Regions from separate parts of the Cedecea davisae genome, predicted to be linked through region 2. Evidence: predicted binding sites of a transcription regulator. Region 2 holds the regulator's gene; each other region holds the start of a gene.
The links. The regulator PhoB, encoded in region 2, activates phosphate uptake and scavenging genes when phosphate is short. The targets are predictions, from matches to a motif close to CTGTCATAAAACTGNCNNAT.
Positions count from the first base shown of each region.

Region 1: a site for PhoB is predicted at 5,377-5,396, ahead of uvrB (excinuclease ABC subunit UvrB). Genes of this name have one in related genera too.
Region 3: a site for PhoB is predicted at 6,336-6,355, ahead of nudF (ADP-ribose diphosphatase). Genes of this name have one in related genera too.

Region 1 covers NZ_CP172054.1:3,466,699-3,476,781, reverse strand. The annotation lists gene bioB (biotin synthase BioB) at 1-606, shown strand, start outside; gene bioF (8-amino-7-oxononanoate synthase) at 603-1,757, shown strand; gene bioC (malonyl-ACP O-methyltransferase BioC) at 1,738-2,496, shown strand; gene bioD (dethiobiotin synthase) at 2,489-3,172, shown strand; gene ACG1VR_RS16570 (hypothetical protein) at 3,349-3,609, shown strand; gene ACG1VR_RS16565 (AlpA family transcriptional regulator) at 3,624-4,142, shown strand; gene ACG1VR_RS16560 (ABC transporter ATP-binding protein) at 4,147-4,857, opposite strand; gene uvrB (excinuclease ABC subunit UvrB) at 5,649-7,664, shown strand; gene yvcK (uridine diphosphate-N-acetylglucosamine-binding protein YvcK) at 7,673-8,581, opposite strand; molybdenum cofactor riboswitch at 8,790-8,925, shown strand; gene moaA (GTP 3',8-cyclase MoaA) at 8,916-9,902, shown strand; gene moaB (molybdenum cofactor biosynthesis protein B) at 9,929-10,083, shown strand, end outside.
Region 2 covers NZ_CP172054.1:3,767,955-3,778,037, reverse strand. The annotation lists gene sbcC (exonuclease subunit SbcC) at 1-1,605, opposite strand, end outside; gene sbcD (exonuclease subunit SbcD) at 1,602-2,819, opposite strand; gene phoB (phosphate response regulator transcription factor PhoB) at 3,019-3,708, shown strand; gene phoR (phosphate regulon sensor histidine kinase PhoR) at 3,731-5,038, shown strand; gene brnQ (branched-chain amino acid transporter carrier protein BrnQ) at 5,464-6,783, shown strand; gene proY (proline-specific permease ProY) at 6,855-8,228, shown strand; gene malZ (maltodextrin glucosidase) at 8,369-10,083, shown strand, end outside.
Region 3 covers NZ_CP172054.1:484,742-494,824, forward strand. The annotation lists gene tsr (methyl-accepting chemotaxis protein) at 1-347, shown strand, start outside; gene ACG1VR_RS02795 (accessory factor UbiK family protein) at 432-692, opposite strand; FMN riboswitch at 816-964, shown strand; gene ribB (3,4-dihydroxy-2-butanone-4-phosphate synthase) at 1,059-1,712, shown strand; gene ygiD (4,5-DOPA dioxygenase extradiol) at 1,888-2,676, shown strand; gene ACG1VR_RS02810 (glutathionylspermidine synthase family protein) at 2,725-3,885, opposite strand; gene ACG1VR_RS02815 (DUF1190 family protein) at 3,891-4,565, opposite strand; gene tolC (outer membrane channel protein TolC) at 4,735-6,216, opposite strand; gene nudF (ADP-ribose diphosphatase) at 6,428-7,060, shown strand; gene ACG1VR_RS02830 (DUF1249 family protein) at 7,063-7,488, shown strand; gene cpdA (3',5'-cyclic-AMP phosphodiesterase) at 7,573-8,400, shown strand; gene yqiA (esterase YqiA) at 8,400-8,975, shown strand; gene parE (DNA topoisomerase IV subunit B) at 9,021-10,083, shown strand, end outside.

The DNA of each region.
Region 1 (10,083 bases), 300 kb from region 2:
GGGCTGGATTACTACAACCACAATCTGGACACCTCGCCTGAGTTCTACGGCAACATCATTACCACAAGAACCTACCAGGAACGCCTGGACACGCTGGGTAAAGTTCGTGACGCCGGGATTAAGGTTTGCTCGGGGGGGATAGTAGGCCTCGGTGAAACCGTGACCGACCGTGCCGGGCTGCTGCTGCAATTAGCGAATTTACCGACTCCGCCGGAAAGCGTGCCGATTAATATGCTGGTGAAGGTTAAAGGCACGCCGCTGGCGGATAATGAAGATGTGGATGCGTTTGATTTTATTCGTACTATTGCCGTTGCCCGCATTATGATGCCGCAGTCTTATGTTCGTCTTTCCGCCGGGCGCGAGCAGATGAGCGAGCAGACCCAGGCTATGTGTTTCATGGCCGGGGCAAACTCGATTTTCTATGGCTGCAAACTGCTCACCACGCCAAACCCGGAAGAAGACAAAGATCTCCAGCTGTTCCGCAAGCTGGGCCTGAATCCGCAGCAAACGACCACCGAAATGGGTGATAACGAGCAGCAGGAGCAACTGGCTGGCCAGCTTCTGAACGCCGATACCGACAGTTATTACAACGCGGCGGCGGTATGAGCTGGCAGCAGCGCATCGAAGCAGCATTAAGCGAGCGCCGCGCCAGCGCCAGCTTTCGCACCAGGCAGGCCAGTACGGCCGGAAACGGGCGTTTTTTCTCCTGTAACGGTCGCCAGTATCTTAATTTTTCCAGCAATGACTACCTGGGGCTAAGCCAGCACCCAGAAATTGTAAACGCCTGGCAAAAAGGTGCCGCGCAGTACGGCGTTGGCAGCGGAGGTTCCGGGCACGTTACCGGGTACAGCATCGAGCACCAGCGTTTTGAGCAGCGGCTGGCGCAGTGGTTAGGTTTTGAACGGGCGCTGTTGTTCATTTCCGGCTATAGCGCCAACCAGGCGGCGATCTCCGCCCTCGGGCAAAAACCGGACAGCATCATCGCGGATAAGCTCTGCCACGCCTCCATGATGGAGGCGGCGATGCAAAGTCCGGCGCAATTACGCAGATTCAGGCATAACGATGTTGAGGCGCTTACCGCTCTGCTTGATAAATCTCATGGCGGTGAGCAGTTGGTGCTGAGCGAAGGGATTTTCAGCATGGATGGTGACGCTGCGCCACTCCAGGATATGAGTAACATCGTGCGGCAGGCCGGCGGCTGGCTGATGGTGGATGACGCCCACGGCATCGGCGTAGTGGGCGATGAGGGGCGCGGCAGCTGTCATGCTCAGTCTATTCGGCCGGAAATACTGGTCGTCACTTTCGGTAAAGCTTTTGGTGCCAGCGGTGCTGCCGTGCTCTGTAGTCAGGATGTGGCGGATTATTTGCTGCAATTTGCCCGCCATCTGATTTACAGCACCTCAATGCCTCCGGCCCAGGCTGCGGCTTTAAATGCGGCGTTAACGGTTGTTCAGAAGGGTGATGCCTTGCGCGAGCAACTTAAGGCTAACATCCAGCGTTTTCGGCGCGGTGCGGAGCAGCTCTCCCTGGCTCTGGCCGACTCAAACAGCGCCATTCAGCCGCTGATAGTTGGTGAAAATCAGCGAACTTTGGATCTGGCAGCCTGCCTGCGCGAGCGTGGTTTTTGGCTCACGGCTATCCGCCCGCCAACCGTCCCGCCCGGCAGCGCCCGCCTGCGCATTACTCTCACCGCGTCGCATACGGAAAATGATATCGACGAACTGCTGGAGGCGCTCCATGACGAAGCGGGTCGATAAAGCCGCGGTGGCGGCCGCATTCGGGCGGGCGGCGGGAAGCTATGAACGCTTCGCCGACCTACAGCGAATGAGCGGTGATTATTTGTTAGAGAGTCTGGAGAACAGACCCGCAGGGCGCGTGCTGGACGCCGGGTGCGGCACCGGCTGGTATAGCCGGGTCTGGCGGGCCAGAGGAAGCGAAGTTCTGGCGCTCGATCTCTCGCGTGAAATGCTGCTCCAGTGCCAGCAAACGCAGTCCGCACATCGGTTTATCGAAGGGGATATTGAGTCAATCCCGCTGCCGTCAGAGACGGTGGATCTGGCCTGGAGCAACCTCGCCGTGCAGTGGTGTAGCAGCCTCCATCAGGGCCTGGCCGAGCTTTATCGGGTGACTAAACCCGGCGGCAGCGTAGCTTTTACTACTCTGGCGAGCGGCTCATTGCCTGAATTGCAACAGGCCTGGCTGGGAGTGGACGAGCGGCCGCATGCCAATAAGTTTTTATCCGTTGCCGAAGTCGAGCATGCCTGTAGCCCGTGGCGAACAGCATTAACGAGCCGAACGATAAGCCAAACGTTTCCAGACGTAATGAGCGCCATGCGCTCGCTCAAGGGCGTTGGCGCGACGCACCTGCATGACGGCAGAAAAAATACGCTAATGACCCGCGGGCAGCTTCAACGCCTGAGTGAGGCATGGCCGCAGCACGAAGGGCAGTATGCCCTTAGCTGGCAGATAATTTTTGGAGTAATAGAACGTGATTAAAAAATGGTTTGTCACCGGAACCGATACTGAAGTAGGTAAAACCGTTGCCAGCTGCGCGCTTCTTCAGGCGGCAACCGCCGCAGGATACCGCTCGGTGGGCTATAAGCCAGTTGCATCAGGCAGCGAAATGACGCCTGAAGGGATCCGCAACAGTGATGCACTCGCGCTCCAGCGCAACAGTTCGGTGCTGGTTCCCTATCCGCAGATTAATCCTCTGGCATTCATCGAACCGACTTCACCGCACATTGTTAGCGCCGAAGAGCAGCGGCCTATCACTTTTTCCGCCATGTCCGAAGGGCTGGAGAACCTGACGACTAAGGCCGACTGGGTTCTGGTAGAGGGAGCGGGAGGCTGGCTCACGCCGCTGTCTGAAACCACAACCTTTGCGCAATGGGTGGCTACAGAGCAATTGCCGGTGATTCTCGTCGTCGGCGTGAAGCTCGGCTGCATTAATCACGCGCTGTTGACCGCACACGCCGTGCAGTCTGCTGGTTTAACGCTGGCTGGCTGGGTTGCCAACGGCGTACAACCCGCGGGTAAACGGCATGCGGAATATATGGTGACGCTAAAACAGCGGCTGGCGGCTCCGCTACTGGGAGAAATTCCGTGGCAACCACAAATTAGCGAAGAAACGCCGCTGGGTCACTATATCGACCTCTCCGTGATTGCGGTCTGACTCGCATCATTTCCGCAAAAAAAGTAAGGCTCGCTGCCCGGCTTCGGGCCTTCTTCCACTTTTGAACTTCCCCGAAAAACAAACCTTCTTCCAAAACGATAGGGAGCGTAGAGTATTTCATCGTTAGAGTTGTCACTGGACAACCATTGTGAGATGCTTATTTAGCCGGAGGGAATATGGCAAGAAGAAAGCACCCGGTAAAAGATATAGAAGCGGCATTATGCTATGCCGAATTTCAGGGATGGCGGGTTAAACAAGGCGGATCGCACTGCTGGGGCAAGCTTCTATGCCCGTGGAACGATAAGACGTGCCGCTGCGGCGAGTTTTGCATCAGCTGCGTGTGGAGTACTCCACGAAGCGAGGGAAATCACGCCAGGCAAATCCGTAGGGTAGTGGACGGGTGTGCAAATACTACATCCCAAAATGTGCTGCACTAAAAGGAGAGCTAAACATGGCGGAATATACCTTCACGTTGATTTTCAGCCTGCCGAATAACCAGAAGGATCCGGAACAGTGGGTTGCCGCGCTGGGCGCCGGTGGCTGCGATGACGCGCTTATCGGCATTGGCGTTACCGGGCGTGTAGCGTTGAACTTCATTCGCGAGGCGGCAAATGCCGAAGAAGCGCTGGTTAGCGCAATACAGGACGTATTAAGAGCCGTTCCTGGGGCAACCTTAGTTGAAGCCGCGCCGGACCTGGTTGGCCTGACGGATGTGGCCGAGCTGCTGGGATTCACTCGGCAGTACATCCGCAAAGTTATGGTAACGCGAGAAGCTTTTCCGCTGCCGGTACACGACGGTAAAACAGCGCTCTGGAATCTGGAAACCGTACTGCGCTGGATGCGAGCCAATCGGGTAATGGCGGTGCCTGCGCCGCTGCTGGAAATTGCAGTCGTCACCCGCCAGTGCAATCTGCGCCGTGCGCTGGGCGCGCTTAATCCGGCATTTCAACACCAACTGGATAATCTTTAGCGCTTCACGGCTCCAGCCAGTCGGAGACAAGCCTGTCATCAAGCTGTGCGACATCGCCCTGAGCAACATTCCTGCCCTTATGCAGCAGGCAGAACTTGTCCGCAACCCGGCGAATAAACGGCAGCCGCTGTTCGACCAGCAAAATAGTCAGCCCAAAATCGTGATTTAAGCGGCGGATAAGGTTGACCATTTCATTGATAAACCTCTGGCCACTGCCGAGCGTGGGCTCGTCCAGAATCAGCAATTTAGGCTGCAGGACAAGGGCCCGTGCCAGCGCCAGCTGCTGGCGCGTATCAACCTGTAGTTCACCGCTCCTGACCTGCCGCAGGCCGTATAGCTCGGGGAACAGATCATAGATAAGCGGGGGAATAACGCCAGGAGCCTGCTGGCCTGCCATCATGGCGATTTGTAGGTTCTCTTCGACGGTGAGCTGGGAAAAAATACGCCGATCCTGCGGTACATACCCGATACCCAGGGCAGTACGTCCTTCGACAGGTTTGTCCAGCATGTTTTCGGGCGGGTGGCCAGCCTCCTGCCACAGCATGCTTCCGCTCTGCACGGGTAAATAACCCGCAATGCAGTTTACCAGCGTGGTTTTTCCCTGCCCGGGGGCGCCAAGCACGCAGGTGCATTCACCCGGAGCCAGCTCAAGGTCGAGGTTCCATAATATATGATTGTCGCCGTAGAACTGATTCACTGCGCGAAGGCTCAGCATTGTTTATCTCCTTGCTCGGGTGGAGGACTCCCCCATCAGAATTCTGCAATTAGCTTGCCAGCAAGGCGATAAAGCCTGAAAAAATCCCCAATTCCAGGATAAAACGCAGAATTTAGATCCTCACAATGCCGTGCCTGGGTATTTTTTGCCGGTTCGCTGCACCCGGCGAGTGCTTAAAAAGTGCAAGTTTGGTGCAACAAAAAGCGTTTTAACCTCAGGATATATCTTGATTTCGGGATCTGGCTCAAAGCTGCGGGGTATAGCGAAATCGAATGAATAAAAGCAAAAAAATTAGCGAAATTTTTTTTTCACCCCTGGCACAGAAAAGATATGGGTTTTTCCGAGCGGCTAGCTAAAAGGGCTTGCCGCAGTTATCCACCATTCCTGTGGATAACCTTGTGCATTAGAGTTAGAAAACTTGACGAAAGCTAGAGCGGGCGCGGCCTGCGACCAAATTGGCGTTAAACCGGTCTTTGTGAAATATTTATTTAGATTCAATACGTTGAATAAAATCAACTGCTGCAATAAAAGTGTCAAACATCGAGGCCGTCATCTCCTTACCTCCCTTGACAAATGTTAAAAGGCGAAAAAATTTGGGGATAACCCTCAGTCACTGGAGATTTATCTGGCGAAGGGGGAAATTGTGGGCGGACTAAGCGGTTAAAATCATTGGCTGGCAGGCTTAGTAAAAATGAGAACTGGTGTTTTATACAGTTTTTCACTGGAAAAAATCGCGTTGCCGGGTAAAATTACACTCCGGCCCGCTCGTTTCTTCATCAGGTAGCCCGTTCATGAGTAAAGCGTTCAAACTTAATTCTGCATTTAAACCTTCAGGCGACCAGCCTGAGGCCATTAGTCGCCTGAAAGAAGGGCTGGAAGATGGCCTGGCGCACCAGACGCTGCTTGGCGTTACGGGTTCCGGTAAAACCTTCACCGTCGCAAACGTTATTGCTGACTTGCAGCGTCCAACAATGGTGCTGGCGCCTAATAAAACGCTGGCTGCTCAGCTGTACGGCGAGATGAAAGAGTTTTTCCCGGACAATGCGGTTGAGTTTTTTGTCTCTTACTACGACTACTACCAGCCGGAAGCGTACGTCCCCAGCTCCGATACTTTTATCGAGAAAGATGCTTCGGTGAACGAACATATCGAGCAGATGCGCCTGTCTGCCACTAAAGCGCTGCTCGAACGCCGGGACGTGATTGTGGTGGCTTCGGTTTCGGCAATTTACGGTCTGGGCGATCCGGATCTCTATTTGAAGATGATGCTGCACCTGACGAAGGGCATGATAATCGATCAGAGAGCGATCCTTCGCCGCCTCACCGAACTGCAATACACGCGCAACGATCAGGCTTTCCAGCGCGGTACTTTCCGCGTGCGGGGAGAGGTGGTCGATATCTTCCCGGCAGAGTCAGATGACCTGGCGCTGCGCGTTGAATTATTTGATGAGGAAGTTGAAAGGCTGTCTTTGTTCGATCCGCTGACGGGCCAAATTTCCCAAACCATCCAGCGCTTTACCATCTATCCAAAGTCGCATTACGTTACCCCGCGAGAGCGTATCGTGCAGGCGATGGAAGACATTAAAGTTGAGCTGGCCGACCGCCGTAAGGTGCTGCTGGCCGACAATAAACTGCTGGAAGAACAGCGTATTGCCCAGCGTACCCAGTTCGATCTCGAGATGATGAACGAGCTGGGTTACTGCTCTGGGATTGAAAACTACTCCCGCTATCTTTCCGGGCGCGGGCCTGGCGAGCCGCCGCCGACGTTGTTTGACTATCTCCCGGCGGACGGGCTGCTGGTGGTGGATGAGTCCCACGTGACCATTCCACAAATCGGCGGTATGTATCGCGGTGACCGCGCGCGTAAAGAGACGCTGGTGGAATATGGCTTCCGCCTGCCGTCGGCGCTGGATAACCGCCCGCTGAAGTTTGAAGAATTCGAGGCACTCGCGCCGCAAACCATTTATGTTTCTGCAACGCCCGGCAACTACGAGCTGGATAAATCCGGCAGTGAAATTGTCGATCAGGTGGTGCGTCCTACAGGGCTGCTGGATCCGATTATTGAAGTGCGTCCGGTGGCGACTCAGGTTGACGATCTGCTGTCGGAAATCCGCAAGCGCGTTGCCATCAACGAGCGCGTGCTGGTTACCACGCTCACCAAACGCATGGCGGAAGATCTTACCGAATATCTGGAAGAGCACGGCGAGCGCGTGCGCTATCTGCACTCGGATATCGACACCGTCGAACGCATGGAAATAATCCGCGATCTGCGTCTCGGCGAGTTTGACGTGCTGGTAGGGATCAACCTGCTGCGAGAAGGCCTGGATATGCCGGAAGTCTCGCTGGTGGCGATTCTCGATGCCGATAAAGAGGGTTTCCTGCGTTCCGAGCGTTCGCTGATCCAGACGATTGGCCGCGCCGCGCGTAACGTTAACGGTAAAGCCATTCTCTACGGCGATAAAATTACCGCCTCGATGGAGAAGGCCATTGGCGAGACCGAGCGCCGCCGCGAGAAACAGCAGCGCTACAACGAAGAGCACGGCATTACGCCGCAGGGCCTGAATAAACGCGTGGTGGACGTGCTGAAGCTTGGCGAAGGCATGGCTAAAACTAAAGGCAGGATGAAGACCAAAGCGCGCAGCGTGATTGAAGATGATGAAATCGTCCTGACGCCGAAAGCGCTCCAGCAGAAAATTCATCAGCTGGAAGCGAAAATGCTGGAGCATGCGCAAAATCTGGAGTTTGAGGAGGCGGCGCAGATTCGCGACCAGCTTCATCAGCTGCGAGAGTTGTTTATCGCCGCTTCCTGATACTCCGTTTAGCCGAGCTGCTGTAAGGCCTGTTCCAGCGCGGCCCGCAGCAGCTTCCGGTCATGGCGATATTTAATATCGCTGGCTTCCAGCGGCTGCTGGATAACCACTCTTCCTGTCACTTCGCTGGTGTCAACCTGCGGCCCAACGACCACGGCGTCCACTACGCGCTTGCCGATGTGTTGTTCCATCAGCTCAAGCTTCTGGCGTAGAGACAGGCTTGCGGCGGCCGGGCTTAGCTCTTTACCCAGATTGCCGATATACACCATTGGCGCAGGCGTGCGGCGCAGCGCCTGATCCATCTCTTCAAGCAGCAGGATAGGCATCAGGCTGGTGTAAAAACTGCCGGGGCCGATGAGAATTAAGTCCGCTTCCGCAATAGCCTCCAGCGCCTCTCGCGTGGCGGGTGCCTTGGGGTAGACGGCCAGATCCTGAGGTGGATTGATAAGCTGATCGATGCTCACTTCGCCGTAAACCGCGTTGCCCTGATCGTCAGTCGCCATCAAATCGACCGGAAGCTCGGACATTGGGATCAACTGAGCATCTACTTTAAGCAGATTTCGAATTAAATTTATAGCCTCAAGAGGGCGCACGCTTAGGTGATCCAGAGCCTTCAACATCAGGTTTCCGAGGTTATGCCCTGAAAGCTCACCATTCCCGCCAAAACGGTACTCAAACATGGTTGAGGCGACGCTGGGTTCGGTAATTAACTGATTCAGACAGTTACGCATGTCGCCCCAGGCAATGCCGCCTTCCGAGCGCCGAATGCGTCCAGTTGAGCCGCCATTATCGGTGGTGGTGACGATGCCGGTTAAACGTGAACCCAGAGAGGAAAGCGAGGACATTACGCGGCCCAGCCCGTGGCCGCCGCCTAGCGCGACAACCCGATCAAGATCCGCAAGCGTGCGATTACGCATAGATAAGATAATCCTTAAGAGGCATATACCGGCTTAAGGTAGCGTAAAAGTGCCTAAAAGACGATTCTCGCTCCGGGGATGATGATGTATATCAAAGTAAAAGTTACCTTTTTAAGTATTCTGTTGCGAAATTGAACAAACAACTCGTTATGCATGGATTTATATAGCGAAAACTGATATGGCGTGAACCGCTATGTCGCGCTACTATCCGAGTAACACACACTCAAGCCATGGTACCTAAGTCGCAAGATAGGGGGCCCTGGCCGCGGCCCATGAGGTCGCCAGGGTGCAGGAAGAAATGACTGCATCTCCCGTATTTGGAAAGGTGTATTCAGTGTCCCAGCTTACCGATGCTTTTGCGCGTAAGTTCTATTACTTACGTTTATCCATTACCGACGTCTGCAACTTTCGCTGCAGTTATTGCCTGCCTGACGGCTACAAGCCGCACGGCGTAGCCAATAAAAGCTTCCTCAACGTCGATGAAATCCGCCGCGTGACCCGGGCATTTTCCGCTCTGGGCACCGAAAAAGTGCGTCTCACCGGCGGGGAACCCTCCCTTCGCCGCGACTTCACCGAAATTATCGCCGCAGTGCGTGAAAACGCCTCTATCCGCCAACTGGCGGTGACCACCAACGGCTACCGTCTGGCCCGGGATATCAACGCCTGGCGTGACGCTGGCCTGACTGCGGTTAACGTCAGCGTCGATAGCCTGGACGCCCGCCAGTTCCACGCCATAACCGGCCAGGATAAATTCCGCCAGGTGATGGAGGGCATTGATGCCGCTTTTAGCGCCGGGTTTGAGCGGGTGAAGGTGAATACCGTGCTGATGCGCGATGTAAATCATCACCAGCTGGAAACGTTTCTGGCATGGATCAAACCGCGTCCTATTCAGCTGCGCTTTATTGAGCTTATGGAAACCGGCGACGGCGGCGAGTTGTTCCGCAAGCACCATATCTCAGGCAAAACCATCCGCGATCAGCTTCTGGCCCGCGGCTGGGTGCATCAACTGCGCCAGCGCAGCGACGGCCCCGCTCAGGTGTTCTGCCATCCCGATTATGCCGGGGAGATTGGCCTCATCATGCCTTACGAGAGCGATTTCTGTGCCAGCTGTAATCGGCTACGCGTCTCGTCTATCGGCAACCTGCATCTTTGCCTGTTCGGCGAGCAGGGCATTGCGCTACGCGACTTGCTCTCAGGGGATGAACAGCAGGCCGAGCTGGAAGGGCGAATTTCTTCCGCGCTGGCGATGAAAAAGCAGACCCATTTCCTGCATGACGGTAATACCGGCATCACTCAGAATCTGTCGTATATCGGCGGCTAACACGCCAGCCCACAAGGAGAATACCGATGAGTCAGGTAAGCCAGGAGTTTATCGCGGCACGTATTGCTATTTTGACGGTATCCAGCCGTCGTGGTGAAGAGGACGACACCTCGGGGCACTATCTGCGCGAAGCGGCAACCGAAGCCGGACATCAGGTCGTGGATAAAGCTATCGTTAAAGA
Region 2 (10,083 bases):
CAGGGCGGCCAGGCGCCGCTGGTTTTCTCCCGGCTCCAGCGCCTTATAGGCCTCAACGGCCGGGTGCTGAGTTGAACCGCACAGCGGGCAGGGGGCGTCCTTTTGCAACTGAGCACGTTCGGCCTCAAGGCTATGGATCCGTTTTTCCTGCTCGACGACTTTTTCCAGATCGGCTTCATGCTGGCGTTTATCTTTGTACTGCTGGCGTTTTTGCCCAAGCTCGACATCACAAGCGGCAATTTGCTTATCCAGCTCCTCCAGATCCCGCACCAGCCCTGATTTGCGTTTTTCCACAGTGGCAAACTGAGGTTGCAGGGCTGCCAGCTGTTGGCGACCAGGCCTGGCGGCCATTAGCTGCTGTAAATGAGTGCTTACTTCGTCCGGCGTTAACGCCAGATTTATCTCCGGCAGTGCCTGTAATTTTTGCTGGCTACTCCGCAGCGCCTGCTGCAGATCGCCAAGTTGCTTTTCATCCCGCTGCAGCTGGCCAAAGGCCATGCGCCAGCCCGCAAGTTCGGCGCTCCAGAGGCGATAGCTATCGTGGGCAGAGAGCCAGTTCTGAACCTGCTGAGCCTCCGCCTGAAGTTTTTCAGCCTGAACGGCCGCCAGCAGCCGGGTTTGCTGGCGATGCACCGAGGCGTGGCGTAAGCGTGCATTCACACTTTCCGCCGCTTCGGCATTTTGCTTCAGCGCCTGCTGCTTTTCCTGGAGACGCTGCCAGTGCGGGCGCAGCTTTTCGGCAGGCAGCGCACGAGCCAATTTGTCCAGCTGCGGGGCGGCATCCAGCAGAGCCTGATTAGCGGTATTCAGCCCCAGCCGCTTTTGTTCTTTATCGGTAGTCAGCTTGCCCAGCTGGCTCAGCCAGTCCCGATGCTGCTGGCGCAACTGCTGCTCGGTGCCCAGCGTTTGTTCTTCAAGAGTGAGCGCCTGCAAACTTGCCGTGAGCTGCTGTTGCTGCTCTTCGCTGAGCAGGGCAACGCCCGCCGCCTGAGCCAGCAAATTTTCCAGCCGAATTTTGATTTGCTTGTGGTTTTCAAATACCGCAGCGGAGACGGTGCCGTAGATTTCTGTGCCGGTCAGCTCTTCGAGCAGCGAGGCGCGGTCGTTGGCATCGGCATTTAAAAATGCCGCGAATTGCCCCTGAGAGAGCATCATCGAACGGGTAAAACGGTCGTAATCCAGCCCGGTTAGCGAGGCAACAAGGTCGAGCTTGTCTTTGATTTTGTCCGCAAGAATTTTGCCGTCGCTGATTTGGGCCAGCTCCACGCGCGGCGCCTGAAGGTTGCCGTTTGCCGCATTCCGTGCGCGGTTCTGGCTCCAGAAAGCGCGGTAGCCAACGCCCTTAACCTCAAACTCCACCTCGGCCAGGCACTCGGCGGTGTCTCTGGTCATCAGGTCGTTCTGCGACTGCGATACGCTGCTCAGGCGCGGCGTTTTGTGGTAGAGCGCAAGACAGATGGCGTCCAGCAGCGTGGTTTTGCCCGCTCCGGTCGGGCCGGTAATGGCAAATAGTCCGTTGCTGGCGAAGGGTTCCCGAGTGAAATCAATCTTCCACTCGCCCTTGAGGGAGTTAATATTTTTTAAACGCAGGCTAAGAATTTTCATGCCTGTTCCTCCTGCTGGTGCAGGTCCGAGAGCGTTTGGGCAAACAGCGTTCTCAGCCTGGCGGCGCGTTCTTCGGTAGTTTCTTCCTGGCTAAGGCGGCGCTCAAATACCTCTTCAACGGTCAGCTCGCTTAGCGTCTCTTTATGCTGGCTGGCGATGACCCGCTCGCGCTGTTCGCGGCTGCGGCGCAACAGCACAACTTCTACCGGCAGGGTGTCGGTTAAAGCCTGAACCTGACGCTGCATATCGTGAAGATATTCATCGGTGGCGATTTCGATATCCAGCCAGACTTTTGGCTCGGCAGGGGCATTACGCCACTGCTCAAGCTGCTGTTCTATCTCCCTTAGCGAACCTTTTATCACCGCTAACGGCTGGCTGACCGGGACTTCAAGGGCTTCGACGCCCGCAAGCTGGCCGCCGCTGAATTCAACCAGAAATACGCTTTTAGCTTTGCCCGTTTCGTCGAAGCTGAGTGCAATCGGGGAGCCGCTGTAGCGGATATGTTCGCTGCCGCCAATCTTCTGCGCCCGGTGGATGTGGCCCAGCGCGATATAGTCAGCCGGAGGAAAGTGCTGCGCCGGGAAGGCGTCCAGGGTGCCGATGTAAATGTCTCTCACCGCATCGGATTTGGTTACGCCAACCGTGGTGAGATGCCCGGTGGCAATAATCGGCAGCGGACGGTCGCCGCGTAATGCGACGGCGGCGTCGTAGCACTGCTGGTAGTGCTCGCTAATTGCTTCCATTAATGAGCGCTGCTTCTCATGGCCGGAAAGCCCGGCCTGGCTGCTTTGAATATCGCGCGGGCGCAGAAACGGGATTGGGCACAAAATAGCGCCGGGCGTGCCGTCTTTGTTATTCAGCACCAGCGCCTGCTCTTCCTGGCGATGCCGGGCGCTGGCGATAACGCGAGTATTCAGGCAGGCGAGCAGCTCGCGCGACTCGTTAAGCGTGGCGACGGAGTCGTGGTTGCCCGCCAGCACAACAAGCTGGCAGCCGCTGGCCTGCAACTGCACCACAAAACGGTTATAGATTTCACGGGCGTAGCTCGGCGGCGAGCCGGTATCAAAAATGTCACCCGCTACAATTATGGCATCCACCTGATGTTCGGCCGCCGCGTTAAGCAGCCAGTCAAGAAAGGCCTGGTGTTCAGAAGCCCGGCTTTTGGTATAGAAATTTTGGCCGAGGTGCCAGTCTGATGTGTGGAGAATGCGCATAACCTGTCCCATGGCAAAGAGGCGAGTTTCCGATTATAAGCTATTGAGCCGCCAGCGTAACCGTGCGCGAAACTCAGCGGCTGTCATAATTCAAAAAGGTGAAATATCGGACGGTCATCTTTTTCATAAATCTGTCACAAATCTGACGCATACTGGCGCACAATTAATAAGAGATGGTCTCTTTTCAACAGGGTAAATCATGGCGAGACGCATTTTAGTCGTAGAAGATGAAGCTCCGATTCGTGAAATGGTGAGCTTTGTGCTCGAGCAAAATGGCTTCCAGTCGGTAGAGGCGGAAGATTATGACAGCGCGGTTAACCTGCTGATTGAACCTTTCCCCGACCTGATCCTGCTGGACTGGATGCTGCCGGGCGGTTCGGGTATCCAGTTTATTAAGCACCTTAAGCGTGAAGCGCTGACCCGCGAAATCCCGGTGATGATGCTAACCGCGCGCGGAGAAGAAGAAGATCGCGTTCGCGGGCTTGAAGTCGGGGCCGACGATTACATCACCAAACCGTTCTCGCCAAAGGAACTGGTGGCGCGTATTAAAGCGGTAATGCGCCGTATTTCGCCGATGGCGGTGGAAGAGGTGATTGAGATGCAGGGGCTGAGCCTTGACCCGTCCTCGCATCGGGTAATGACCGGTGAAGACCCGCTGGATATGGGGCCAACCGAGTTTAAGCTGTTACACTTCTTTATGACCCACCCGGAGCGCGTTTACAGCCGTGAACAGCTGCTTAATAACGTGTGGGGAACCAACGTTTACGTTGAAGATCGCACCGTAGACGTGCATATTCGCCGCCTGCGTAAAGCGCTGGAAACAAGTGGTCATGACAAAATGGTGCAAACGGTTCGCGGCACGGGTTATCGTTTTTCAACCCGCTTTTAAAATGCTTACAGGAGCGTGACGCGTGCTGGAACGGCTGTCATGGAAAAGGCTGGTACTGGAGCTGATGCTCTGTTGTTTACCGGCGGCTATTCTTGGATTGATCTTTGGCCATCTGCCGTGGTTTTTACTGGCGGCAGTAACCTCCCTGCTGAGCTGGCATTTCTGGAATCTCCTTCGTCTGTCCTGGTGGCTGTGGGTTGACCGCAGCATGACTCCGCCTCCGGGCCGGGGAAGCTGGGAGCCTCTGCTTTACGGGCTGCATCAAATGCAGCTGCGTAACAAAAAGCGCCGTAAAGAGCTGGGTAATCTGATCAAGCGCTTCCGTAGCGGGGCCGAATCGTTGCCCGATGCGGTGGTGCTGACCACGGAAGAGGGCTCTATTTTTTGGTGTAATGGCCTGGCCCAGCAGCTGCTTGGGCTGCGCTGGCCGGACGATAACGGCCAAAACATCCTTAACCTTCTGCGTTATCCCGAATTCACACAGTATGTGGCGAATCAGCAGTTTAATCGCCCGCTGACGCTGGTGATGAATAATGGCCGCCACCTTGAGTTCCGCCTGATGCCGTATGCCGACGGGCAGTGGCTGATGGTGGCGCGTGATGTGACGCAAATGCATCAGCTTGAAGGCGCCAGGCGTAACTTCTTCGCCAACGTCAGCCATGAGCTGCGCACCCCGCTAACCGTGTTACAGGGTTATCTGGAGATGATGCAGGATCAGGCGCTGGAAGGCCCGCTGAGGGATAAAGCATTACATACGATGCGAGAGCAAACGTCGCGCATGGAAGGGCTGGTTCGACAACTGCTGACCTTGTCGAGAATTGAAGCGGCACCGGCGCTGTCGATGAATGAAAAAATCGACGTTCCGCTGATGCTGCGCGTTGTTGAACGCGAGGCGCAGACCCTGAGCCAGCAGAAGCAAACGCTCACTTTTAACGTTGAGCCTGGGCTACAGGTTTACGGCAATGAAGAGCAGTTGCGCAGCGCCATTTCCAACCTGGTGTATAACGCCGTGAACCATACTCCGGAGGGGACGCACATTACCGTGACCTGGCGGCGTCAGCCGCACGGCGTGGCGTTTAGCGTTAAGGATACCGGGCCGGGGATTTCAGCGGAGCACCTTCCTCGCCTTACCGAACGTTTTTATCGGGTGGATAAAGCCCGTTCCCGGCAGACGGGCGGCAGCGGGCTTGGGCTGGCGATTGTGAAGCACGCCCTTAGCCACCACGACGCGCGTCTGGAGATTGAAAGTAAACCGGGGCAGGGATCGACATTTTCGTTTGTGTTGCCGGAGCGGTTAATCGCCCAGGATCCTGCGGCAGTTGCACATTAATTCACCGCAACCGTCAAGCTCTGTTTCCACAGGCCAGTTTACTGGCCTTTTTTGTTGGTTTTTTCTCCACTCGTTAAGCGTTAAAGGCGAATTGTTGATTTTTTGTCCGAATGATAAGCCACAATAAATTCGTATAATTGAATTTATTCACTGCCTGCCGGGATTTTTAAAGGATATCTTTCTGGTTTCCCGATCCCTTCTTGTCTTCAAACGCTATAAGCGTTTTAATTGCCCCCCTGTTGTTACCAGACCGACTGAAATTGAGTGGTAATTCGACTAACTATTCTTCGCCACCGATCCGGAGAAGCATATTCCGCTGTCGTTACCGGTAATAACCGCTTTTTTGCCGAACGTTATTTGGAACCGCGTGCGGTTAAAAAATTTGAACGTTTTCAACACCACACATCCACAGGCTGCATTATTTTATGACCTATCATTTAAAATCGCGTGACATCATCGCTCTGGGCTTTATGACCTTTGCGCTGTTTGTGGGCGCGGGCAACATCATTTTCCCCCCAATGGTTGGCTTACAGGCCGGTGAACACGTCTGGACGTCTGCACTTGGCTTCCTGGTCACCGCGGTAGGCTTACCGGTGCTGACCATCGTGGCCATTGCCCGTGTCGGCGGCGGTATTGATAGCCTCAGCTCGCCGATTGGCCGCCGGGCCGGTATTTTGCTGGCGACCGTTTGTTACCTGGCTGTTGGCCCGCTGTTTGCCACGCCGCGCACCACCACCGTGTCGTTTGAAATCGGCATTGCGCCGCTGACCGGTATGGGCGATATGCCGCTGTTTATCTACAGCCTGGTGTATTTCGCGCTGGTGATTGGTATTTCGCTTTATCCCGGCAAGCTGCTGGATACCGTTGGCCATTTCCTTGCGCCGGTGAAAATCCTGGCGCTGCTGATCCTCTCCGCCGGTGCCGTTCTGTGGCCTGCCGGTGGCCTGAGTTCTGCGACCGAAGCCTATCAAAACGCGGCATTCTCTAACGGCTTTGTGAACGGCTACCTGACGATGGACACTCTGGCCTCGCTGGTATTCGGGATCGTTATCGTCAATGCGGCACGTTCTCGCGGTGTGACCGAATCCCGCCTGCTGACCCGCTACACCATTTGGGCTGGCCTGATTGCCGGTGTTGGCCTGACGATTATCTATCTGGCGCTGTTCCACCTCGGGTCTGATAGCGCCAATCTGGTTGAGCAAAACGCCAACGGCGCGGCTATTCTGCACGCCTACGTTTCCCATACCTTTGGCGGAGCAGGCAGCTTCTTCCTTGCTGCGCTGATTTTCCTCGCCTGCCTGGTTACGGCGGTTGGCCTGACCTGCGCCTGCGCGGAGTTCTTTAGCCAGTATTTACCGCTCTCTTACCGCTCGCTGGTGTTTATCCTCGGCCTGTTCTCGATGATTGTATCTAACCTCGGCCTGAGCCATCTGATTCAGATCTCTATTCCGGTGCTGACGGCTATCTACCCGCCTTGTATCGCCCTGGTGGTCTTAAGCTTTACCCGTCCGTGGTGGCACAATTCCACCCGCGTTATCGCACCGGCAATGCTGATAAGCCTGCTGTTTGGTATTATCGACGGCATTAAAGCTTCGGCAATCAGCGATGTACTGCCTGCATGGGCGGCGAAACTGCCGCTGGCGGACCAGGGCCTTGCGTGGCTGCTGCCAACCGTCGCGATGGCGGTTATCGCCGCCGTCTGGGACCGGGCTGCGGGGCGTCAGGTGACTTCCACCGCGCACTAAGAGTTTGATTGTTAACTAACCACGGAGTCGCCCTCCGTGGTTTTTTTATTGTGAAGAGTGGTACAGGATTCATGGAAAACACCAATAAGCTCAAGCGCGGTTTGAGCACCCGGCACATCCGATTTATGGCGCTGGGTTCGGCGATTGGAACAGGGCTGTTTTACGGCTCGGCAGACGCTATTAAGATGGCGGGGCCAAGCGTACTGCTGGCGTATATTATCGGCGGCGTTGCGGCCTATATCATCATGCGCGCGCTGGGCGAAATGTCGGTTCATAACCCCTCTGCCAGCTCGTTTTCCCGTTATGCTCAGGATTACCTGGGGCCGCTGGCAGGCTATATCACCGGCTGGACTTACTGCTTTGAAATATTGATTGTCGCCATCGCCGACGTGACCGCCTTCGGGATCTATATGGGTATCTGGTTCCCGGCGGTGCCGCACTGGGTCTGGGTGCTGAGCGTGGTGCTTATCATCAGCGCCATCAACCTGATGAGCGTAAAGGTATTTGGCGAGCTGGAATTCTGGTTCTCGTTTTTCAAAGTGGCGACCATCATCATTATGATCCTCGCCGGTATCGGCATTATCTTCTGGGGCATCGGTAACGGCGGCCAGGCGACCGGTATTCATAATCTGTGGAGCAACGGCGGCTTCTTCAGTAACGGCTGGTTAGGCATGATAATGTCGCTGCAAATGGTGATGTTCGCCTACGGCGGTATTGAAATCATCGGCATCACCGCGGGCGAAGCGAAGGACCCTGAGAAATCCATTCCGCGCGCGATTAACTCTGTCCCGCTGCGTATTCTGGTGTTCTACGTTGGCACGCTGTTTGTCATCATGTCTATATACCCGTGGAACCAGGTTGGCACCGAAGGCAGCCCGTTTGTCATGACGTTCCAGCACATGGGCATTACCGCTGCGGCCGGTATTCTTAACTTCGTGGTCATCACCGCTTCTCTTTCCGCTATCAACAGCGATGTGTTCGGCGTTGGGCGCATGCTGCACGGCATGGCGGAGCAGGGCAGCGCGCCGAAGGTATTCGCTAAAACCTCACGTAACGGTATTCCGTGGGTGACGGTTGTGGTGATGGGCTTTGCCATGCTGCTGGCGGTTTACCTGAACTACATCATGCCGGAAAACGTCTTCCTGGTGATTGCATCGCTGGCAACCTTTGCCACCGTATGGGTGTGGATAATGATCCTGCTGTCGCAGATTGCCTTCCGCCGCCGTTTGCCACCGGAAGAGGCAAAAGCGCTTAAATTCCCGATCCCGGGCGGCGTGGCGACGACTATCGTAGGTCTGGTATTCCTGGTGTTTATCATCGCGCTGATTGGTTACCACCCCGACACCCGTATTTCGCTGTATGTTGGCTGCGGCTGGATTGTGCTGCTGCTGATTGGCTGGTTCTTTAAACGCCGCCGTCAGCCTGCGGCAGCCGAAGCAAAATAAACCCTGAACCCCGCCGCTGGCGGGGTTTTTGTTAGCCTCTCCGCCCCTGTGATCCTCCCCCAAATTAAACCAGAATGATGAGTGATAACGCCTTATGCTGTGGCAAGGTGGCGTCATTTTTAAGCGACGGGAAAGTTACTATGTTGAATGCCTGGCACCTTCCGGTGGCGCCTTTTGTTCAAAAGGGCGAGCAAAAACTGACGATTACGCTTTGGCTGGCGGGCGATGAGCTGCCGGAAAAGGTCGTGCTGCGTGGTGAAAAGGATAACGAAGAGATCTCCGTGGTGATGGTGCGGCAAAAGTCGGCCCCGCAGGAGGGTGTGGTGGCGTGGAAGGGCGCCATTGATACCGCTGAGGGGCAGCCGCGCCGCCGCTACAGTTTCAAGCTGCTGTGGCAGGACAGGCAGCGCTGGTACACGCCGCAGGGTTTTCGTTCTACGCCGCCCGCAAGGCTGGAGCAGTTTGCCATTGATTCCCCGGACGACGGCCCGGCCTGGGTGCAGGATCAGGTGTTTTACCAGATTTTCACCGACCGTTTTGCCCGCGGTAAAAAACGCGGTCCGGAGCAGGACAACGTCTATTTTCATCATGCCGCAGGGCATGAAATCGTCAGGCGCGAGTGGAATGAAGCGCTCACCGCCGATGCCGGTGGCTCAACGTTTTACGGCGGCGACCTGGACGGCATCAGCGAAAACCTGCCGTACCTGAAAAAGCTCGGCGTAACCGCGCTCTACCTGAACCCGATTTTTACCGCGCCAAGCGTGCACAAGTACGATACCCAGGATTACCGGCAGGTTGACGAGCAGTTTGGCGGCAACAGCGCGTTTCTGCGCCTGCGTGAGAGCACCCGCAAGCTTGGCGTGAAACTGGTGCTGGACGGGGTGTTTAACCACAGCGGGGATACGCATGCCTGGTTCGACAGGCATCAGCAGAGTGATAACGGAGCCTGCCATAATCCCGGCTCGCCGTGGCGAGACTGGTACAGTTTCTCGCAGGAAGGCAAGGCGCTGGACTGGCTGGGATATTCGAGCCTGCCGAAGCTTGATTTCCGCTCGGCTACGCTGGTGGATGAAATTTACCGTGGCGAGCAAAGTATTGTGCGCCACTGGCTACGAGAGCCGTGGGGCATTGACGGCTGGCGTCTGGACGTGGTGCATATGCTGGGCGAAGCGGGCGGCGCAAAGAACAACCTGCTGCACGTCAGCGGCATTACCCGGGCCGCAAAAGAAACCCGCCCGGATGCCTATGTCCTTGGGGAGCACTTCGGTGATGCGCGCCAGTGGCTCCAGGCGGACGCCGAAGATGCGGCGATGAACTACCGCGGCTTTACCTTCCCGCTGTGGGGCTTCCTTGCCAATACCGATATCTCTTACGACCCGCAGCATATCGATGCGCAAACCTGCATGGCGTGGATGGAAGAGTACCGCTCCGCGCTTTCTCATCAGCAGCAGCTGCGGATGTTTAATCAGCTCGACAGCCATGATACGGCGCGCTTTAAATCCATCCTCGGGAAAGACGTTGCCCGGCTGCCGCTGGCCGTTATCTGGCTTTATGCCTGGCCCGGCGTGCCCTGCGTTTATTACGGCGACGAGGTTGGGCTCGACGGAAACAACGATCCGTTTTGCCGCAAGCCGTTCCCGTGGAACCAGCGGGAGCAGGATTTGAGTCTGCTGGCGCTTTATCAGCGGCTGGGAAAATTACGCAAGCAGAGCCGGGCGTTACGCCAGGGCGGATGCCGGGTTGTCTATGCCGAAGGCGATGTGGTGGTGTTTGCGCGCGTCTATCAGAACGAACGCGTGCTGGTAGCGATTAACCGCGGCGAGGCGATTACCGTGACGCTGCCGTGGGATGCGCT
Region 3 (10,083 bases), 1.7 Mb from region 2:
CGATGGGTGAAATCGTTAATGCGGTCACCCGCGTGACCGATATCATGGGTGAAATTGCTTCCGCATCCGATGAGCAAAGCCGCGGTATCGACCAGGTTGGGCTTGCCGTTGCCGAGATGGATCGCGTGACTCAGCAAAACGCCGCGCTGGTGGAAGAGTCCGCCGCCGCTGCCGCTGCGCTGGAAGAGCAGGCCAGCCGCCTGACGCAGTCAGTCTCCGTGTTCCGCATCTCCCAGGAGCGTAAAGCTAAAGCACAGGAAGCTTCTGCGCCGAAGCTGGCCGGTGCGACGGCCGCACCGCGTAAAGCGGTTGCCGCTGCGTCTGACGATAACTGGGAAACGTTCTAATCCCCTTAAGCTAAAAAAGCCGCGGCGGTGCAAATCGCTGCGGCTTTTTCTTTTGTTTCTTACGGGAAACTCAGCGCTCGATAATTATTCTGCGGCTTTTGGCGCTTCGCGGTTTTCAAGTTCGCTCAGACGCTGCTCCAGCAGAGCCAGTTTTTCGCGGGTGCGCAGCAGTACCTGAGTCTGCACGTCAAACTCTTCACGGCTGACCAGGTCCAGGCGGGTAAGCTGAGACTGCAATACCTGGCGAACCTTCTTCTCCACGTCGTCCCCGAACTCACGGATCCCTTTCGGCATAGACTCATGAACCTGGCGGGCAATTTGTTCAATTTTTTTCGGGTCAATCATAGTGGCTTCCATTATCTGGGGGAGTAATTAGCCTAATTGTAATGCCTGATTGACAGGCGATAAACCGGAAATGTTGCCTGCGTAATCGTTGCCGACAAAAATGATTAGCGCTATAGTGAACCTGCTTATTCTCAGGGCGGGGCGAAACTCCCCACCGGCGGTAAATCAGCTTACGCTGAAAGCCCGCGAGCGCTTCAGGCTTTGCCTGAAGGTCAGCAGATCCGGTGTAATTCCGGGGCCGACGGTTAAAGTCCGGATGGGAGAGAGTAACGATCAAGTCAGGCTGAGGCCTGCCCGCGTTATTTTTTTAGCTCCTAAGACTGCCCTGATTCTGGTAACCATAATTTTAATGAGGTTTTTATTACCATGAATCAGACGCTACTTTCTGCATTTGGCACCCCGACAGAGCGCGTAGAGCATGCTCTTAATGCGCTTCGTGAAGGCCGTGGGGCAATGGTTCTCGACGACGAAAATCGCGAGAACGAAGGCGACATGATCTTCCCGGCCGAAACCATGACCGTTGAGCAAATGGCGCTGACCATTCGCCACGGCAGCGGGATCGTTTGCCTGTGCCTGACCGACGAACGCCGTAAACAGCTCGACCTGCCAATGATGGTCGAAAACAACACCAGCGCCTTTGGCACCGGTTTTACCGTGACCATTGAAGCCGCGCATGGCGTAACCACCGGCGTTTCCGCTGCCGACCGTCTGACTACCGTGCGCGCGGCAATTGCCGACGGCGCGAAGCCGAGCGATCTGCACCGTCCTGGGCACGTATTCCCGCTGCGCGCGCAGCCGGGTGGCGTGTTGACCCGCGGCGGCCACACCGAAGCAACCATCGATCTGGTTTCTCTGGCCGGTTTCAAACCAGCCGGCGTGCTGTGTGAATTGACCAACGACGACGGCACCATGGCGCGTGCGCCGGAGTGCATCGAGTTCGCCCGTAAACACAATATGGCCGTTGTGACCATTGAAGATCTGGTGGAATATCGCCAGGCTCAGGCACGCAAAGCCAGCTAAAAAATCAGGCCCGATCGGCACGGTCGGGCTTCTGCTTTCCTGCTTCGTTTCTCCCCCGTTACCGCGCTTTTCCCCTGTTCAAAATTTCTGATGATCTTCATCATGCTTATCTGAGTTCTTCCGCTAAAAATTGGGCGTAATCTGTGTTCATTAAATCTCTTTTAAGGACACCATCATGACAACCCAACGTATGCCCGCGCTGTTCCTTGGTCACGGTAGCCCGATGAACGTGCTGGAAGATAACCGCTATACCAGAGCCTGGGCGCACTTAGGCGCAACGCTGCCGCGGCCTAAAGCGATTGTGGTGGTGTCGGCTCACTGGTTTACCCGCGGAACGGGCGTCACGGCGATGGAAACGCCGAAGACTATCCATGATTTCGGCGGTTTCCCGCAGGCGCTGTATGACACACATTATCCGGCACCCGGCTCGCCGGAGCTGGCAGAGCAGCTTCGTGAGCTGCTGGCCCCGACGCCGGTTGCGCTGGACAAAGAAGCCTGGGGATTTGACCACGGCTCCTGGGGCGTGCTGATAAAAATGTACCCGGAGGCGGATATTCCAATGGTGCAACTGAGTATCGACAGCACAAAACCTGCGGCATGGCACTTTGAAACAGGCCGCAAACTGGCCGCGCTGCGTGACCAGGGCATTATGCTGGTGGCGAGCGGCAATGTGGTGCACAACCTGCGGACCGCGCGCTGGCATGGGGAAAACACTCCTTACCCGTGGGCGGAGTCGTTTAATCAATATGTGAAGGATAATCTGACCTGGCAGGGGCCTGCCGGGCAACATCCGCTGGTCAATTATCTTGAGCATGAAGGTGGCTCGCTGTCGAACCCTACGGCGGAGCACTTCCTGCCGCTGCTTTATGTTCTCGGCGCGTGGGACGGCAAAGAACCGGTGAGTATTCCGGTGGATGGTATTGAAATGGGATCGTTAAGCATGCTGTCGGTGCAGGTAGGCTAAGTAATAAAAAAGGCGCATAATTCGCGCCTTTTTAACGTTTATCGCCGGTTATTCGACGAAAATATGCGGGTAAAAGCGAGAAAGATCCTGGGTGATTAACTCGCGATCTTCGCGGATGCCAATCCCGGCTGGACTACCGTTGATTAGCCAGCTGCCGATAAGCGTGTAGCTGTCGCCAAATTTTGGTAGCTGATAGAACTCCTGCACTATCATGCCTTCTTCGCCGTACGGCCCGTCAACGCGCGCTATCTCCTGCCCGTTCTCGATTATCTTCACGTTGGCACCTTCGCGCGAGAAGATAGGTTTCACCACGTATTTTTCCATCTCCGGGTGATTATCTTCGGCAAAATAAGCCGCCAGCAGATTCGGATGGTTCGGGAACATTTCCCACAGCATCGGCAGCAGTGCTTTATTGGAAATAATGCTTTTCCACGCGGGCTCCAGCCAGCGTACGCCAGCGTCTTCCAACTTGGTGGAGAACATTTCGCGCAGCATGAATTCCCACGGGTAGAGCTTGAACAGGTTACTGATAACCTGATCCTGAAGATCGGTGAACTGGCCTTTTTCGCCAAGGCCGATCTCTTCCATATAAAGGAATTCGCTGGCAACTTCCGCCTCGGCCGCGCAATCCTGTAAATACTGGACGGTGCTGCGATCTTCTACCGTGTCCTGGCAGCAGGCAAAATGCAGAAGATTAAAACCGTGCTGCTGCTTGAGCTCGGCAAAGCGCTCGATCAGCTGTTCCTGCAGGCTGTTGAACTGGTCTGCCCCTTCAGGAAGCTTACCGGCCGCAACCTGATCTTCCAGCCAGATCCACTGGAAGAAGGCCGCTTCGTACAGCGAGGTAGGCGTGTCGGCGTTATTTTCCAGGAGCTTAGGCTCACCAACGCCGTCCCAGGCCAGGTCAAGACGTGAGTAGAGCGAAGGTTGCTGAGTACGCCACGACTGGCGCACGAACTCCCAGGTGTGTTTTGGAATACGGAAGCGGGCCATTAACTCGTCGCTGGCGACAACTTTATCCACCACCTTGAGGCACATTTGATGCAGCTCGGCGGTCACCTCTTCCAGACGCTCAACCTGAGCGAGCGTGAGCTTGTAATAAGCGTCTTCGCACCAGTAAGGCTCGCCGTACATGGTGTGAAAATTAAAGCCATATTCGTTCGCTTTTTCGCGCCAGTCCGGGCGCTCGACAATAGAGACTCTTTCCATGTCTATCAGCCGCCCATCGAGCGGCTTGTGCCGGAAGCGCTGCTGCGCTGCATGGTGGACTGCTTAGCAACCGACTCACCAAAGCCGCCGCGCGTTACGGTGGAGGTTGTCGCTGGCTTAGGGGCCATTGCGGTTTTTGGTACGCTGGCGGTGCGCCCCGGCGTTGCTGCGCCGTAGCTCTTACCGCTGGCATCGGCATATTTGCCGTAGGCCGGGCTGGCCGGGTTTTTCGAGGTGAACAGCGGCTGTTGAGCAAAGCCTGCGCCGCCGCCCATCAGGCGTCCCATCATGTAGCCTGCCATCAGCGGCATCCAGAAGCTGCCGCTTTGCTGAGGCTGGGCCTGAGCCTGGTTTTCACCGGCAAGGCTTGCCTGAGCCGGAGCTGGCTGGCACTGTCCTTCACCAAACTCGGCGATACATTCCTGGCGGGAAGCATACTTCGGCGCGGTGCGCTCGGCTTCCTTCAGGGCGTTGGTATAGGCGGTGGTGCATTCCGCGCTCTTGCCCGGGTTTGCCTGAGAGCAGTCGTCGGCGTTTTGATACATAGAGACGGTTTCGTCGCTCTGCTCACAACCCGCCAGCATAAAGACGGCGGTAACGGCCAGGGCTACCGGCGTTAAATGGCGTGCGTTCCAGCTTTTGCGGAACGATGAATGATTTATATTTTTTGTCCGTTTCATTGACTTAGTCCTGAGCCCAGTAGGTTTGGTGCTAAGGATAGGGGATGAATGGTCGAAATTGAAGCGATCAAGGCCTGTTGGCAGGGAATCTTTACGTTGCCTTACGTTCAGAGCGAAGGCAGAAAAAAAGGGGCGTGATTAGACGCCCCTTTTGTCGACATTCCGACGATTAATTAGCGAATGGGTTCGCTTTTTTACCGCTGGTTGCCGCCGCCGGTGTTGCGCGCGGAGCTTTGCTTGACGCTGCGGTTGTCGCAGAGTAACCGTCAGCGCGAGCATCCTGATCCGGGGTTTGTGGAGCAACGCTTTCGGCGGTAGTTGAAACTGGTTTGCCGAGTGCGCCGTTCAGAGCCACCAGATCCTGCTCGTTCAGCGTGCCGAGAGCGGATTTAATGTTCAACTGGTTAATCAGGTAGTTGTAACGTGCGCTGGAAAGCTGCTGCTTCGCGTTGTACAGCGTGGTGGTTGCATCCAGCACGTCCACGATAGTACGTGTACCCACCGAGTAACCCGCTTCCATCGCGTCCAGAGAGCTTTGGGCAGAAACCACGGCCTGTTTGTAGGCGTTAATGGTGCTGATGGACGCGTTCACGTTATTGAAGGAAGAGCGAACGGTCTGCACCACGCTGCGGTGCGCACTTTCAAGCTGCTCGCTGGCGCCAACAAAGTTGTACTGCGCCTGTTTCACCTTAGAGTTAACCTGGCCGCCCTGATACAGCGGCAGGGAGAAGCTCAGGCCTACTTTGTTCTGACCGTCATAGCTGTTGCCGTAACGGGTCTGGTCGCTGGTTTTAGAGCCGTTATAGCTGGTATTAGACACGCCGGTAGATGCGGTCAGGTTCAGCGTCGGCAGGTGGCCGTCTTCCGCCAGGCGAATCTGCTCGCGTGCCAGATCCTGGCTCAGGCGAGCCTGCAGCAGGCTGAGGTTGCGCTTCTCTGCTTCTTTCAGCAGGTTATTTACCGCATCCGGCTTGCTGGTTTTGAAACCGTCTACGTTCAGAGAGGCAAGGCTCAGGTAGTCGTTGCCGGTAACCTGACGCAGAGATTCAACGGCGTTGTCCAGGTTGTTACGCGCCGTCACTTCGTTGGCGAGCACGTTATCGTACTGCGCACGGGCGTTCTGCACGTCGGTAATGGCAACCAGGCCAACGTTAAAGCGCTGGGTGGTTTGATCAAGCTGGCGGTAAATCGCCTGTTTCTGAGCTTCGGTATAAGACAGTGCATCGATAGCGCTCAGAACATTAAAGTAGGCGGTGGCGGTACTCAGGATAAGCGCCTGCTGATCGGTCTGGAAGCTGACGTCCTGAATGCCAGCGCTTTTTTCCTGCAAAGTCAGCGCACGCCATTTCGACATATCGAAAATGGTTTGCGTCAGTTGCAGAGTCGCGCTGGTGGCATTGGAGTTAACGCCGTTTGAATCGCGGTAACCGCTGCCGTAGCCATAGTCTGCACCCAGACCAAGCTGTGGTAATAATGGACCGCGTGTTTCATTGATTTTTTCGAATGCGGCGTCACGGTCAGCGGCGGATTTACGCAGGTCCGGGTTGCTGGTGCGGGCCTGTTGGTAAACCTGCAACAGGTTTTCTGCCTGGCTCATGGCGCTGAAACCCGTTAGGCTCAGACCGATAAGAATGGGGAGCAGTTTCTTCATTTGCATTCCTTGTTGTGAAGCAGAATTATTTTGTTAACGCCGACAGGAGTCGAAAATGATTGCCGATTCTACAGATTCCGCCAGCCGGGCAGGTTGGCGTAAAGTGCCATCTACCTTAATTTTCACCAATCTACCACATCAAAATTGAAAGGGCAGTCGTGCGGGGTTGAAATCGCCCGGCCAGCGCCCATTTGCCATCAGGACATCATCTATGAATAAGTCAGTAAAGCCGACGGTGACTTTCGCCAAAAAGGATGTAGAAATTATTGCACGGGAAACGCTTTATCGCGGTTTTTTTTCGCTCGATCTTTATCGTTTTCGTCATCGCCTGTTTAACGGCGAAATGAGCGGGGAAGTTAAGCGAGAAATTTTTGAGCGCGGGCACGCGGCGGTGCTGCTACCCTATGACCCTGTGCGTGATGAAGTGGTGCTGGTTGAGCAGATTCGCATTGCCGCTTATGACTCCAGTGAAAGCCCGTGGCTGCTGGAAATGATAGCCGGAATGATTGAAGAAGGCGAAAGCGTTGAAGATGTCGCGCGCCGCGAGGCAGTAGAAGAAGCTGGCCTGGTTGTTGGCCGCACAAAGCCGGTGCTGAGTTATTTAGCAAGCCCCGGCGGCACCAGTGAAAGACTGTCTATTTTAGTTGGTGAAGTGGACGCCAGCCTGGCCGAAGGCATTCACGGCCTGGCGGAAGAAAACGAAGATATTCGTGTTCATGTGGTAAGCCGGGAGCAGGCCTACCAGTGTGTAGAAGAGGGGAGCATCGACAACGCAGCGTCGGTCATCGCTTTGCAATGGCTGCAACTGCATTATGAGCAATTAAGAAAAGAGTGGAATCACTGATTATGAAGCGCTATACCCCTGACTTCCCTGAAATGATGCGTTTGTGCGAAACCAACTTCGCACAACTGCGCCGCTTACTGCCGCAAAATGACGCAGCGGGCGAGACGGTAACGTATCAGGTTAATAGCGCCAGATATCGCTTAACTATATCAGAATCAACTCGTTACACTACGCTTGTGGAAATTGAGCAAACGCACCCAAGCGTTAGCTACTGGAGCCTGCCGTCTATGTCGGTCAGGTTGTATCATGATGCGATGGTGGCGGAAGTGTGTTCAAGCCAGCAGATCTTTCGCTTCAAAGCACGCTATGATTATCCGAATAAAAAGTTGCATCAACGCGACGAAAAGCATCAAATTAACCAGTTTCTTGCTGATTGGCTGCGCTACTGTTTAGCGCATGGAGCAATGGCGGTTCCGGTTTATACCTAGTTTTTTGGGGAGTAAGACGGCTAACGGCACAACGCCCTGAATAATGGATGGTATGTAAGTGTGCGTGAAACCTAAGGACACCATTTGGAAAGCCTGTTAACCCTTCCTGTGGCCGATGGGGGCCGGATCAGGATACTGCAAATAACCGATACTCATCTGTTCGCCGGAAAAGACGAAACGCTGCTGGGTATTAATACCTGGAAAAGCTACCAGGCGGTGATTGCCGCTATTCTTGCCGAACAGCATGCCTGTGACCTGGTGGTTGCAACCGGTGATTTAGCGCAGGATCATAGCGCGGAGGCCTACCAGCACTTTGCTGAGGGCATCTCCAGATTTTCTGCGCCCTGCGTTTGGCTTCCAGGAAATCACGATTTCCAACCTGCCATGTTCAGCGCGCTTCTGGAAGCGGGTATTTCTCCTGCCAAACGCGTGCATATTGGCGAGCACTGGCAAATTCTGCTGCTGGACAGTCAGGTCTTTGGCGTCCCGCACGGAGAGCTGAGTGATTATCAGCTGGAATGGCTGGAGCGCCAGCTTGCCGCTGCCCCGGAACGCCACACGCTGCTTCTGCTTCACCATCATCCGCTTCCGGCTGGTTGCAGCTGGCTCGATCAGCACAGCCTGCGCAACGCCGCCGCGCTGGATGCCGCACTTAAGGCCTGGCCGCAGGTTAAAACCCTGCTCTGCGGGCATATTCACCAGGAGCTGGATCTCGACTGGAACGGCCGCAGAATGCTGGCCACGCCTTCTACCTGCGTCCAGTTCAAGCCGCACTGCGCTAACTTTACCCTCGATACCATCGAACCGGGCTGGCGCTGGCTGGATCTCTATCCGGACGGGAGCCTGACGACCGAAGTGTGCCGCTTGCAGGGCTGCAAATTTAACCCGGATACGGCTTCCGAGGGTTATTGATGTCAGCTCTACTGTATTTACACGGGTTTAATAGCTCTCCGGCATCTGCAAAGGCGACCCGGATGCAGGCATGGCTTGCACAGCATCACCCGGAAATTGAGATGATCATTCCGCAATTGCCGCCCTATCCTGCGGATGCTACCGAGCTTCTTGAGTCGCTGGTGCTGGAGCGTGGTGGCGAGCAGCTTGGTATTGTCGGCTCCTCGCTTGGCGGCTACTACGCCACCTGGCTGTCGCAGTGTTTCACCCTGCCGGCGGTGGTGGTAAATCCTGCCGTTCGCCCGTTCGAGCTGCTGGTTGATTATCTTGGCAAAAACGAGAACCCCTACACCGGGCAGCAATATGTGCTAGAGTCACGCCATATTTACGATCTAAAAGTCATGCAGATTGACCCGCTGGAAGCGCCGGATCTTATCTGGCTGCTGCAACAGACGGGCGACGAGGTGCTTGATTACCGCCAGGCCGTAGCTTACTACGCGCTCTGCCGCCAGACGGTGGAACCCGGCGGCAATCACGCCTTTACGGGCTTCGAAGATTATTTCACACAGATTGTCGACTTCCTCGGCTTGAGCTGAGGCCAGCCGGCCGATTTCCTGTTTCGCTATCTGAATGAATAAACCATGACGCAATCCTATAATGCCGATGATATAGAGGTGCTCACCGGGCTTGAGCCAGTTCGCCGCCGCCCGGGAATGTACACCGACACCACTCGTCCTAACCATTTGGGTCAGGAAGTCATTGATAACAGCGTCGATGAGGCGCTGGCTGGCCACGCCAAGCGCGTGGATGTCATCCTGCACGCCGACCAGTCTCTGGAAGTTATCGATGACGGGCGAGGAATGCCTGTTGATATCCATTCCGAAGAAAAAGTCCCGGCAATTGAGCTGATCCTTTGCCGCCTGCACGCTGGCGGTAAGTTCTCGAATAAAAACTACCAGTTCTCCGGCGGCCTTCACGGCGTGGGGATTTCGGTGGTTAACGCCCTTTCCAAACGCGTTGAAGTGACCGTGCGCCGCGACGCACAGGTTTACAGCATCGCTTTTGAAAATGGCGACAAGGTGCAGGATCTGGAAGTGATCGGCACCTGCGGCAAACGTAATACCGGCACCAGCGTTCACTTCTGGCCGGACGAAAGCTTCTTCGACAGCCCGCGTTTCTCCGTTTCTCGCCTCAGCCACCTGCTGAAGGCTAAAGCCGTGCTGTGCCCGGGCGTGGAGATAACCTTCACCGACAAAGTCAACAATACCGAACAGCGCTGGTGCTATGAAGATGGCCTGAAGGATTACCTGTGCGAAGCGGTTGACGGCCTGATTACGCTGCCAGAAGCCCCGTTTATCGGCAACTTTTCCGGCGATACCGAAGCGGTAGACTGGGCGCTGCTGTGGCTGCCCGAAGGCGGCGAGCTGCTGACCGAAAGCTATGTAAACCTGATCCCAACTATGCAGGGCGGGACGCACGTTAACGGCCTGCGCCAGGGCCTGCTGGATGCGATGCGTGAATTTTGCGAGTACCGCAATATTCTGCCGCGCGGCGTGAAGCTCTCCGCCGAAGATATCTGGGAACGCTGCGCTTATGTGCTGTCGGTAAAAATGCAGGATCCTCAGTTTGCCGGGCAAACCAAAGAACGTCTCTCTTCTCGTCAGTGCGCCGCATTTGTTTCCGGCGTGGTAAAAGATGCCTTTA